2 regions of the Novosphingobium sp. BL-S-33 genome follow, and region 2 is predicted to be linked to the other one. Evidence: predicted binding sites of a transcription regulator. Region 2 holds the regulator's gene; the other holds the start of a gene.
The links. Region 2 encodes LexA, which represses DNA repair genes until DNA is damaged. Its sites were predicted from a motif close to GTTCCNCNCTTGTTCT; they were not measured.

Region 1: AC1VVM_RS09360 (ATP-dependent helicase) is a predicted target of LexA. The motif match lies at 1,997-2,012, and genes of this name have one in related genera.

What each region holds. Positions count from the first base shown of each region.
Region 1 covers NZ_CM166474.1:2,009,166-2,015,696, forward strand. The annotation lists gene AC1VVM_RS09360 (ATP-dependent helicase) at 1-1,972, opposite strand, end outside; gene AC1VVM_RS09365 (hypothetical protein) at 2,119-2,721, shown strand; gene AC1VVM_RS09370 (hypothetical protein) at 2,812-3,069, shown strand; gene rsmD (16S rRNA (guanine(966)-N(2))-methyltransferase RsmD) at 3,077-3,649, opposite strand; gene AC1VVM_RS09380 (pseudouridine synthase) at 3,646-5,202, opposite strand; gene AC1VVM_RS09385 (MFS transporter) at 5,302-6,531, shown strand, end outside.
Region 2 covers NZ_CM166474.1:2,728,135-2,734,665, forward strand. The annotation lists gene AC1VVM_RS12740 (molybdopterin molybdotransferase MoeA) at 1-1,002, shown strand, start outside; gene lexA (transcriptional repressor LexA) at 1,117-1,806, shown strand; gene AC1VVM_RS12750 (ComEC/Rec2 family competence protein) at 1,939-4,188, opposite strand; gene gltX (glutamate--tRNA ligase) at 4,170-5,624, shown strand; gene AC1VVM_RS12760 (citrate synthase) at 5,638-6,531, shown strand, end outside.

The DNA of each region.
Region 1 (6,531 bases), 720 kb from region 2:
CCGACCATTGCGCGCGCCAGAGCGATGCGCCGCCCGACAGCGTGGTCTCGCTGTCGACGTGATCGTCCGGCAGTTCGCCTATGAAGCGCGAGGGGATCGAACTGGTCCACTGGCCATAGATGCGGCGGTTGGCGGCATGGAGGATCGTGCACTTGCGCCGCGCGCGGGTGATCGCGACGTAGGCGAGGCGGCGTTCTTCTTCGAGACTGGCCAGCCCGCCTTCATCCATCGCGCGCTGTGAGGGGAACACGCCTTCCTCCCAGCCGGGCAGGAACACGTTGTCGAACTCCAGCCCTTTGGCCGCGTGCATGGTCATGATCGTGACCTTTTCCTCGTCCGAGGCCGCGTCGTTGTCCATCACGAGGCTGACATGTTCGAGGAAGTCGCCCAAGCTCTCGTATTCTTCCATGGCGCGCGCGAGTTCGACGAGGTTTTCGAGCCGGCCATTGGCCTCGGGCGTCTTTTCGGCCTGTAGCGCGTCCGTATAGCCGCTCTCGTCGAGCACGGTGCGCATCAGGTCGGCTGGGTTCTCCGTGCCCGCTACATCGCGCCAGCGCGCGAAATCACGCATCAGTGAGAGGAACGTATTGCGCGCGCGGGCGGGCAGTTCGTCGGTATCGGCGATCTCGATCGCGGCCATGGCGAGCGGAATGCCCCGCCGACGCGCCAGCGTATGCAGTGCTTCCAGCGCCTTGGCGCCGAGGCCGCGCTTGGGGGCGTTGTAGATGCGCTCGAAGGCAAGGTCGTCCGCCGGCTGCGCGATCACGCGCAGATAGGCGAGGGCGTCGCGAATCTCGGCGCGCTCATAGAATCGGAAACCGCCGATGATGCGGTACTTCATGCCGATCGAGATGAATCGGTCTTCGAACTCGCGCGTCTGGTACTGGGCGCGCACGAGGATGGCGATCTGGTCCAGCGCCGCGCCTTCGCGTTCTAGCCGCTCGATCTCGTCGCCCACGCGGCGGGCTTCTTCGGGCGCGTCCCAGACGCCGATCACGCGGACTTTCTCTCCGGGATGGCGTTCGGTCCACAGCGTCTTGCCAAGGCGCTGGCTGTTCTCGTTGATGAGGCCGGAGGCAGCAGCGAGGATCTGCGGCGTGGAGCGGTAATTCTGCTCCAGCCGGATGACCTTCGCGCCCGGAAAATCCTTTTCGAACTTCAGGATATTGGCCACTTCAGCGCCGCGCCAGGAGTAGATCGACTGGTCGTCGTCACCCACCACGCAGATGTTCTTCCGCACTTGCGCGATCAGGCGGAGCCATAGGTACTGGACCTGATTGGTGTCCTGATACTCATCCACCATCACGTACTTGAAGCGCTGCTGGTACTGTTCCAGTACCTCGCGGTTGGTGCGCAGGATGTTGAGCATGTGGAGCAGCAGGTCGCCGAAGTCGCAGGCGTTTAGCGTCTTCAGGCGATCCTGATAGAGCTGGTAGAACTTCTGCCCGCGCCCGTTGGCATAAGCCTCGCTCTCGCCCGCATCGAGATCGGCGGGATTGAGGCCGCGGTTCTTCCAGCGGTCGATGCAGCCGGCGAGCAGGCGGGCGGGCCAGCGCTTTTCGTCCAGTCCCTCTGCCTGAATGAGCTGCTTCAGAAGGCGAAGCTGATCGTCGGTGTCGATGATCGTGTAATTGGGCTGGAGGCCCACAAGTTCGGCATGGCGGCGCAGCATCTTCGCGGCGATCGCGTGGAAGGTGCCGAGCCAGGGCATGCCTTCGACAGCGGGGCCGATCAGGTGTCCCACGCGCTCACGCATTTCGCGCGCGGCCTTGTTGGTGAAAGTGACGCAGAGGATCTCGCTGGGCCATGCCAGCCGGCTGCGCACGAGATGCGCGAGCCTGCGCGTGAGCGCGGCGGTCTTGCCCGTGCCCGCGCCTGCCAGCATCAGCACCGGCCCTTCGGTCGTCAGAACCGCCTCGCGCTGGGGCGGGTTCAGACCTTCGAGCAAAAGGTCGGAAGCGGCGTCAGGCACAGAGGATTGCAAATCGTTCACCCGTGAACATCTAGGGAACGGGGCATCGCGGCGCAAGGCCGCTTCACCGCATCACAGGAACAATCCCCGGCGCGGGGCGTCGGTTTGTCATCAACGGCCATCACGACCAACAGGAGAGTGAAGCCATGCGAACCCTTCTATTTGCCGGCGCCGCCGCGCTTTCGGTCGCGGCACTGTCCGGCCCTACCTTCGCCCAGAGCACAGTCGGAGATCCGACGCCCGATGCCCCGCCATCGCCCGCAGCGCCTGCCAATTCCGGCGCGATGACGGCGGATCAGAAAGCCCAGTACGATTCGTGGCCCGCCGACATGCGGGCGGATTACGATAGCTGGTCTCCCGAATATCAGGCCTATTTCTGGCATCTTACCGGCGAGCAGCAGCGCGGTTACTGGGCGCTGACGCCCGACCAGCGCGGACAGATCTACAAGATGAGCCCCCAGCAGCAACAGGTCGCCTGGAACGCGGTGAATCAGCAACTCGCCGGTCAGACGCCCTCGACGCCGGCGGCGCAGGCCAACCCTCCAGGGGAGGGCATGCCGACGACCGGCGTGCCCGATCCGAAGGTCGCCGCGCAGACGGTGCCGCCGGCGATGCCGGCCGACGAGAACTATCAGGGCGGGCCCTACAAGGGGGCGCTCACACCGCCGCCGGCAACGGCGATGAACAAGAGCTATCCGTTCTGTAGCAAGACAGTGAAGGACAACTGCCGCAACCGCGGCGGCGTCTGATTTACAGAGAAAAAGTATGGATGGGAACCAAGGCCCGCCCGGTGTATTTCACCGGGCGGACGGACTCGTCCCGTTGAAGGAGAAATCCGGATGTCTCGCTACTTGCTCATACTTGCTGCTGCTGCCGTCGCAGCGCCTCTTGGTTCGGCTGCGATGGCGGCGGATCCCCCGCAGAAGGCCGATGTAACCGCGCGTGACAGTCGTGGTCGGCCCACCGAGGTCTCAATCGATGGTACGACCTACAAGGTCTGCTCGGCGACGATCAAGGACAGCTGCATCAATCCGAGTCAGATCGGCGTCAAGCGCGACGCTACCCGCAGCAAGTCCACCAGCCACAAGAAGAAGTAACGAACGATCAGGGGGCGCGGCGCAGAAAATGCAGCCGCGCCTTGCCTACGTCGCGCGTTGATTCGATCTCGAATCCCCGGATCGAGACGGCTTCGTCACGCCCTGTTTCGAGGCTGATCCAGGTCTGCTCGCCGATCCAGCCGAGCCGCGCCAGCTTGTCTATGGCGACGGCGCCCGCACCCGTGTCGTAAGGCGGATCCAGCAGCACGAGGTCCAGCGTGTCTTTCGCCGGACCCAGTGACAGCACTGAACTCGCCCGCACATCGCATTGTGCCTGGGCGCGCAAGTTGGCGATATTGGCGCGGATCGCGCGGATCGCTCCTGCGTCCTGATCGACGAAGAGGCAATGCGCCGCCCCGCGTGAAAGCGCTTCGAGCCCCAGCGCGCCCGATCCCGCGAAGAAATCGGCGACCTTCAGCCCCTCGAACGTGCCGAGGCGGCTTGCCAGCATCGAGAACAGCGTCTCGCGCGTGCGGTCCGCCGTCGGGCGCGTGGTGTCGCCCTCGGGCGTCACCAGCTTGCGTCCCCGCCATTCGCCCGCGACGATCCGAAGGCCGGTCTTTGCGACGGGTGCCTTCACGACTTGTCGACCGGCAGCGTCTTGCGGAAGTTTTCCAGATCGCGCTGGGATATCTCGATGACCATGCCCTTGGGCAGGTCGAGCAGGCGGATCGGACCGTACGACGTGCGAATCAGGCGGCTGACCTGAAGGCCGAGATGTTCGAGGACACGGCGGACTTCGCGGTTCTTGCCTTCGGTCAGCGTCATTTCGATCCACTGGTTGCGCCCGGTGCGGCGCTCCATGTTGGCGTCGATTTTGCCGTAGATCACCCCGTCGACCTCGATACCTTCGATCAGGTCTTCAAGCTGCGCCTGCGAGATGTCGCCGAAGGTGCGGGCGCGATAGGTGCGCGGCACGCCGGTAGCAGGCAGTTCCAGCCGGCGCTTGAACTCGCCATCGTTGGTGAGCAGCAGCAGGCCTTCGGTATTGAGATCGAGGCGGCCGATCGGCATCACGCGGCCCGCGCCTTCAGGCAGGGCATTACGCAGCGCGGTGTAGATCGTCGGGCGCCCGGCGGGATCGCGCTCGGCGGTCAGGAGACCGGCGGGCTTGTGGAAGGCGAAGAGGCGGGTGTCCTCGGCGTCCTTCACCGGATTGCCGTCGACCGTCACGCCTCGGAGGTTCGCCAGCACAGTGGAGGGGGTCTCGATGACCTCGTCGCCCAGCTTCACGCGGCCTTCGATAATCAGGCGCTCCGCCTCGCGGCGGCTGGCGATGCCTGCTCGGGCGAGCAGCTTGGCGATGCGTTCGCCTTCGCGGACGGGCATGCCGGGCGTCTTGGCCGTGGGCGCAGCCGCGCGCGGAGCGGCGGATACGGGGCGAGACGGGCGCGTGCGCCGCTCATCGCGATATCGGTCGCCGGAGGGGCGTTCGTCCCGATAACGGTTGCCATAGCGGTCGCCTCTGGGGCGATCGTCGCTTCGGTATGCGCCGGGCTTACGTTCGCCGAAACGGCGTTCGCCGCCTTCGCGTTCACCGGAACGACTGCCGGACGGCTTGGTTCCGAACGACAGGGCGTCATCGGGCCTGCGCGGACCACGGCCGTATACAGGCCGGTCGCTGCGGGGGGCATCGCTGCGTGAGCCGTTGCCGCGAGGATTCTCGCTGCGAGGTCCGTTATTGCGGGGATTATCGCTGCGGCCGCGTTCGCCGCGAGGGAAGCCATCGCGCGGGGCGCCGCCGCTGCGGCCGTCACCACGTTCACCGCCGCGGCTGCCGCTGCGACCACCACCGTTGTCGTCGCGACTGCGGTTATAGCGGTCGCCGCTAGGACGATCGTCGCTCCGGTAATCACCGGATTTCCGTTCACCAAATGTGCGCTCACGGGCCTTGTCGCCAAAGGACTTGCCCTCGGCAGGTTTGCGCGGACCGCGACCGAATTGGGGCCGATCGCCTCGGGGCGCATCGCCGCGCCGGTTCTCGCTGCGGGGGCCATCACTGCGAGGGCCATCGCCACGGGGACCATTGCTGCGGGAACCGGCGCCACGGCCACGTTCGCCACGGTGAGAGCCATCGCGCGAACCGCCGCCGCCACGCTTCGGGCCGCCGGATTTAAAAGGAGGTTTGGACATTCGCCCGCCCATACCTGTTGATCGTCACTTCATCCAGCCTTCCCTTCGGCCAAGTGCGCGCTAGGTTGCTGCAGGATCGCATTTTGGAGGGATTACAGCGTGGACGCCCATAGTATCGAACAGCGTCGCGGCGTCTGGGATTCCGTCAAACCCTATTTCGAGAAAGAATCGCTGGCAGCCTTCGCGCTGGGGCTCTCCTCGGGCTTCCCTTATGCGATGATCGGGGCGACGCTGACGACGCGGCTGGCGCAGGACGGAATCGACAAGAAAACCGTCACCGCCTTCACGCTCGCGTTCCTCGTCTACAATCTCAAGATTTTCTGGGCCTGGATCATCGACGGCGTGCGCCTGCCGGTGATCGGCGGTCTGGGCCAGCGCGTCTCGTGGATGCTGGTCTGCGGCGTTCTGGTGATCGCGGCGGTGCTCAACCTTGCGTTCGTCCAGCCGCTGCCCAACGCCATGGCCGCGACCGTGATCGCCGCCGTGCTGGTAGGCGCGGCGGGCGCCAGCTTCGACATCGTGATCGATGCTTACCGGATCGAGACGCTCAAGCCCTATCAGCTCGGCACCGGCTCGGGCATGAGCCAGTATGGCTGGCGCATCGGTTCGGCCGGGGCGGGCGCGCTGGCGCTGGTTGTCTCGGCGCGCCATGGCTGGAGCGCCGGTTATGCCGTCTGCGCCCTGTTCGCACTGCCCGCGATGCTGACCGCGGTGCTTCTGGGTGAGCCGGCGCGCCGCAAGGTGGTCGTCCAGAAGCGCGGCGTTGTCGAAGTCTGGAGCTCGATCGCGGGGCCTTTCGCCGAGTTCTTCCGTCGCAACGGCGCGTGGCTGGTGCTGACCTTCATCCTCGTCCACAAGATTGGCGACACGCTGGCGAACCTGACGTTCCGCCTGCTGTTCGACGACCTTGGTTTCTCGAACGACGAAATCGCGCTTTACGATGTCGGGCTCGGCTTCTGGGCCTACCTGATCGGCGTGTTCATCGGCGGCGTGGCTTTCGCCAAGATGGGCCTCAAGCGCTCGGTCATGCTTTCGCTGGTGCTGATGGGCTTCTCCAACCTCAGCTTTGCAGCGCTGGCGGCGGCCGGACACAGCAACTGGGGCATGGCCGGGGCGATCGGCTTCGAGAACATTTCGTCGGGCTTCGGCGGCGTCGTCGTGATCGCTTACTTCTCGGCGCTCTGCGACCTTCGCTTCACCGCCGCGCAATACGCGCTGATCTCGGCAGGTGCGAGCGTGGTGGGCCGGTTCCTCACCGGCACCACGGCGGGCGCGATGATCGAGACCTTCGGCTACGTGAACTTCTACCTGCTCACGACCGTTGCATCG
Region 2 (6,531 bases):
GGTGAGAGCGCGGCGGGTCATCCCTACGACGCAACCGTGGCACCGGGTCAGGCCGTGCGCATTTCCACCGGCGCACTGATGCCCGCGGGCGCCGAGGCGGTCATCCTCCAGGAAGATCTGTCCCGCGAACAGCATCGCATCTCGCTAACCGGCGAGGCACCCATCCCTGCGCACAAGCACATACGCCGTCGCGGCATGGACTTCCCCGAAGGCAAGGAAATCCTTCCACTTGGCGTTCGGATCGGATCCTCGCAGGCGGCGCTCGCAATGGCAGCCGGCCACAAACACCTTCCTGTCCGGCGCATTCCCCACCTCACAGTGATCGACAGCGGGGACGAACTGGCTTCCGACCCGGAATGCTGCGAACCGCATCAGATCCCCGCCAGCAATGGCGCCATGCTCGCCGCCATGGCGCGCAATCTGCCTGTGAAAGTCGACAGGATCGGACCGGTCGAGGATCAACTGGAAGCACTGGTCAAAGCATTCCAGACGGCGGCGGATTCGGACGTGATCGTCACCAGCGGGGGCGCCTCCGTCGGCGAGCACGACCTGGTGCGCCCGGCGCTCGAAGCCTGGGGCGCCAAACTCGATTTCTGGCGCGTAGCGATCAAACCGGGAAAGCCGATCCTGGTCGCCCGGAAAGCCAAAGGCCGGCGCAGCCAACTCGTTATCGGACTGCCCGGAAACCCCGTTTCCAGCCATATTACCGCGTATCACTTCCTGCTGCCGGTCCTGCGCGCGCTATTGGGCGCGGGCCGGCCGACGTCGATGTCCATGCTCGCCCTGCTAACAAGCCCCGTACCCGCGACCGGCGATCGCCGCGAATTCCTGCGGGGCGTGTGGGACGGAGAAAACGTCACCCCGCAAGTCGTTCAGGACAGTGGCGCGCTGGCTTCGCTGGCCACCAGCAATGTCCTGATCGATCGCCCCGCGCGTGCGCCAGTTGCCGGGGCAGGCGATCCGGTGCGAGTCTACTTGCTCCAGAATGGCGGTATTGCTTGACGTTACCGGATTCGTTGCTTAATTGTTCCCTCATTGTTCGCGAACGAACCTGCAAGTGTTCTTCGCGATGGCAACAAGGCCGCTGACGGCGGCCCAGCAGGTGAGGCAGGCCAGATGTTGACGCGCAAGCAGCACGAATTGCTCCGGTTCATTCAGGTGCGGCTCGAAGACAGCGGCGTCTCGCCTAGCTTCGAAGAGATGAAGGACGCACTTGACCTCAAGTCGAAGTCGGGCGTGCACCGCCTGATTTCGGCATTGGAAGAGCGCGGCTTTATCCGCCGCCTGCCCAACCGCGCACGGGCATTGGAAGTTCTTCGCCAGCCCGAAGACGTCAATAGCAAGCCAACTACCGCAGCTGCGCCGCCGCGCGAGACGGCGCCGTCACTGCGTCCGGCTCCTCGGGCACCCGAACCGGCCAACGACGTGATCGAGATTCCGCTGCACGGCCGTATCGCTGCCGGGGCGCCGATCGAGGCCATAGAGGGTCAGTCGATGCTGCCGGTTCCGGCGGCCCTGCTTGGTTCCGGTGACCACTACGCCCTTGAAGTTTCGGGCGACTCGATGATCGAGGCGGGAATTCTCGATGGTGATCTGGCCCTCGTGAAGCGTACCGATACCGCGCGTGACGGCGAGATTGTCGTCGCCCTCATCCGTGGTGAAGAGGCAACCCTAAAGTACCTGCGGCGCGAAGGCCCCAAGGTGCGGCTCGACCCGGCCAATGCGGCATATACAGCCCAACTTTACGGTGCGGATGAAGTTCAGGTGCAGGGTAAACTCGCTGGGATTCTGCGCCGCTATCACTGAAGCGAGCAGCGAAATCCTGCATCTACGACGATCTGGAGCGTTTGATCCGACTGTATCGGATCAAACGCTCCAAGTTTTTGGTTTGTCGCGTTTTCCGAGTCGTCAGGTGATTCCGCCTTGTTCAAAAACGCTCTAAGGCCGCCACCAGCCATGACCGCCTTGCTCTTGGGCAACGGTCTGCACTGTCTGCCCAGACAGGTCGATGGTGAGACCGCCCGTCTGCTTGAGCATAGGTCGGTCGATCCTGAGCCAATGGGGATGACAACTTCCTGGCAAGCGGCGATCTGCAATGACGATATCGACCTGACTGCACGCGCGCAAAAGTGCCGGGACAGGAACATAGGCATCGCTGCGCGCTATCAGTACGCGCCACGTCCGGCCGCCACGATCAAGTGATACCGCGCAGAAATCCGCATTGCAGTGTGCTTCCGGCCGCCGAGGCAGGGAAAGCGGAGCATTCCTCTGACCGACCACTTCCAGGAAGTTGTCCATGGCATAATCGCTCTTGCTCTCGCGCAAGAGGGCCAGATTTCTTCCGCCGTCGACAACCACGCCCACGTAATGGCCGTCGCCTGCAACAAGGATGTTCGGCGGCGTCAGCAATGCCAGACCAAGAGCACCTGCGATTGCGGGAACGAGCCCCAGAAATCGCACTCTCCCACGCCACAAGGCAAACCAAAGTCCGCCCGCAACGAAATGCAGGAAATGGCCCGTTCCCATCGTCGGGAACAACCTCACGGCGCCGGGAAGTCCTCCCGTTCCGTGAGCAAGGTCCAGCAGCAGTGCAATGGCCCAATTCGCCAGCCACCAGACTGGGGCGCCCAGTCCGGCGATGTCGAGCAACAGGGCCCCAGCGACCAGCGGCATGATGATGAAGGTCGTCAGCGGAATTGCCACGATGTTGGCCATGGCTCCGTACACGCCCGCCCGATGGAAATGATAGAGGCCGATCGGCATGAGTACGGCTTCGATCGCGATCCCGGTCACCAGCGTAAGGACAATGTCGCGCAGAAGGCGCATCACAATGCTTTCCTCACGCGGCGCCATCCAGCGCTTCACCGGACCGGCATTTGCCACCACGATCAGCGCCAGAACCGCTGCAAAGCTCATCTGGAAGCTCGGCCCGGCAAGAGATTCGGGCCATAACAGCATGACAACAAAGGCGCCGGCTGCCAGTAGGCGGACGGACAAAGCCTCCCGCCCCATGGCCAGTGCAGTGAGCACCAAGAGCGATCCCACGCAGGAGCGTACCTTCGGCACCTGCGATCCCGTCAACAACGTGTAGGCGATGCCAGCGAGTGCGCCCACGCCTGCCGCCAGAATGGGAAGCCGCCAGCGCAACGCCAATCCGGGCGAAAGCGCCAGCAGGCGAAGCACCAGAAAATAGACGGCGCCGATAACCGCACTGACGTGCAGACCGCTGATCGAAAGCAGATGCGCCAGCCCGGCATCGCGCATGGCCTGCCCATCCTGCTGGGAAATGCTCCCCATGTCTCCGGTAACCAATGCCACGGCGATACCTGCACTGCCGCTCGGTAGCCTCGATTGGATATGACCGCTCAGATCTTCCCGCCAGGCAGCCAAAAGGTCTCCCCCCGTTCCGGCGTTCAAGACCTCAATCGGCGCGAGGACGCTGCCCGTTGCGGAAAGGCCCGCAAACCACGCTGCCTGAGCAAAATCGTACCCCCCTGGGATGAGCGGAGAAGCCGGCGGAACCAGCCTGCCACGGAAGCGGATCAACGCGCCCGGCCCGACTTGCGATTGTGATCCCGAATGGGCGTGCAGAGCGCCGAATCGATTGGGCACAGTCACCCGCGCCATTATCGCACGGCCGGTCGCCGGCTCCCGCATTGCCACCACAAACCGGCGCTGTTCCTGGGCCGGCCGCTCTTCCACCGACAGGACGCGGGCCATGAACGTACCCGATAAGGAGCGCGAAATCGGCGCCGCGCCAACCAGCTCGGAACGGCCCCACACGGCCAGGCAACCGAACAGCAAAGCCAGCGCCATCGACATGACCGCACGTCGCACCAGCGGAAAGTTGGCCCGACCGTGCCGCCAGACGCTGGCAGCAGTTGCGGTAGCCGCACAAGTTGCGCAAAATGCAATCCAATAGAGAGGCCGGGGCAGCCCAAACCAGCCCGCAATTCCGGCCCCAAAGCCCACTGTAAGCCACGGCGCCTTGTCGAAACCGCAGTTCGAAAGAAAACACTCGACACCGACCAAACACCTCGACATGTGGCTCTGGCTGATCCATGGGCGATGCTGCAACGCAGCGCCTCCGGCAGAGGCCGGAAAAACGGGATCATCGGTCGTGGCGGCTAGGCTGGCCATGGCCGACATAAGGACGGAAGGTGATAACAATGGCAAGCGGTAGCGCATCGAGCGGACAGACGGACAGAAAGCCCGTCGTCACGCGCTTTGCCCCCTCGCCCACGGGTTTCCTGCACATCGGCGGCGCTCGTACGGCGCTGTTCAACTGGCTCTATGCCCGCCACCATGGCGGCAAGTACCTCCTGCGCATCGAGGACACCGACCGCGCCCGCTCAACCGAACCGGCGATCGAGGCGATTTTCGACGGGCTGAACTGGCTGGGCCTCGGCGGCGACGAACCGGCAGTGTTCCAGTTCGCCCGCTCGGATCGGCACGCACAAGTCGCAGACGAACTCATCGCCAAGGGGCACGCCTATCGCTGCTACCTGACGAGCGAGGAACTCGCCGAACGCCGTCAGAAGGCACAGGAAGAGCGCCGCCCGTTCCGCATCGACAGCGAATGGCGCGACGCCGATCCCTCGGCCTGGCCCGCAGAAAAGCCCTATGTCGTGCGCATCAAGGCGCCGCGCGAGGGTGAAACGACGATCCAGGACCTGGTCCAGGGCGAAGTTACCGTGAAGAACGAGGAGATCGACGATTTCGTGATCCTGCGTTCGGACGGAACGCCGACTTATATGCTGGCAGTCGTGGTCGACGATAACGACATGGGCGTCACGCACGTCCTGCGCGGCGACGATCATCTCAACAATGCCTTCCGCCAGCTCGTGATCATCCACGGCATGGGCTGGGACGTGCCGGTCTATGGCCACGTGCCGCTGATCCATGGCTCGGATGGCGCCAAGCTTTCCAAGCGCCACGGCGCGCTGGGCGTCGATTCCTATCGCGATGAGATGGGCATCCTGCCCGAAGCGCTGTTCAATTATCTGCTGCGGCTCGGCTGGGGTCACGGCGACGAGGAGTTCATCAGCCGCGAAAAGGCTGTTGAATGGTTCGACATGGCCGATGTCGGCAAGTCGCCCTCGCGTTTCGACATTGCCAAGCTGCAAAATCTCAACGGCCACTACCTGCGCGAAGCGGATGACGCCCGGCTTGCCGGCCTCGTCCTGCCGCGCCTTGAGGCAGCAGGCTGTGACAATCCGGACATGACCCTGCTGACGCGGGCCATGCCGGTGCTGAAGGTCCGCGCAAAGGACCTCAACGAACTTGCCGAAGGCGCGGCCTTCCTATTCGCCAAGCGCCCGCTCGCCATGAGCGAGAAGGCGCAGGCGCTGCTGACCGACGAAGCGCGTACGCGCCTTGCCGTAATGCATGAACGTCTCTCGGGAGAGTCCGAATGGACCCTCGAGGCGTTGGAAGCCAACCTCAAGGCAATGGCCGAGGAGCTGGGACTGGGCCTCGGCAAGCTCGCACAACCGCTGCGAGCCGCCCTGACCGGTCAAACGACCTCTCCGGGCATTTTCGACGTCTTGGTTCTGCTCGGTCGGGACGAAAGCCTTGCTCGCATTGGCGCGCAGGCGGACGTGGCGGCCGGAACGCAAATATAAGGAGTAAGAACTGGTGGGTGATCAGGTCAAACTGAATGCTGGTGGCACGGAATTCGATTATCCCGTGCTCAAGGGCAGTGTCGGCCCGGATGTAATCGATATCCGGAAGCTCTACGCCCAGACGGGCAAGTTCACGTACGACCCCGGCTTCACGTCGACGGCCAGCTGCGAGAGCGCGCTCACCTATATCGACGGTGACGAAGGCGTCCTTCTGCACCGCGGTTATCCGATCGGCCAGCTGGCCGAGAACTCCTCGTTCATGGAGGTCTGCTACCTCCTGCTGAACGGCGAGCTGCCCAATGGCGGCGAACTCGACACGTTCACCAACACCATCACGCGCCACACCATGCTCCACGAGCAGCTGGCGACGTTCTACCGCGGCTTCCGCCGTGACGCCCACCCGATGGCGATCATGTGCGGCGTGGTCGGCGCTCTTTCGGCGTTCTACCACGACTCGACCGACATTTCGGATCCGGAGCACCGCAAGATCAGCTCGCACCGCCTGATCGCCAAGATGCCGACGATCGCCGCTGCGGCATACAAGTACTCGGTTGGCCAGCCTTTCCTCTACCCGGACAACAAGCTGAGCTACACCGGCAACTTCCTGCGCATGACCTTCGGCGTGCCGGCGGAAGAATATGAAGTGATCCCCGCCGTCGAAAAGGCGATGGACCGTATCTTCATCCTCCACGCCGACCACGAGCAGAACGCCTCGACCTCGACCGTGCGTCTTGCCGGTTCGTCGGGCGCCAATCCGTTCGCGTGCATCGCGGCCGGCATCGCCTGCCTCTGGGGCCCTGCACATGGCGGCGCGAACGAAGCCGCGCTCAACATGCTCAAGGAAATCGGTACGCCGGACAAGATCCCGCACTATATCGAGCGTGCGAAGGACAAGAACGATCCGTTC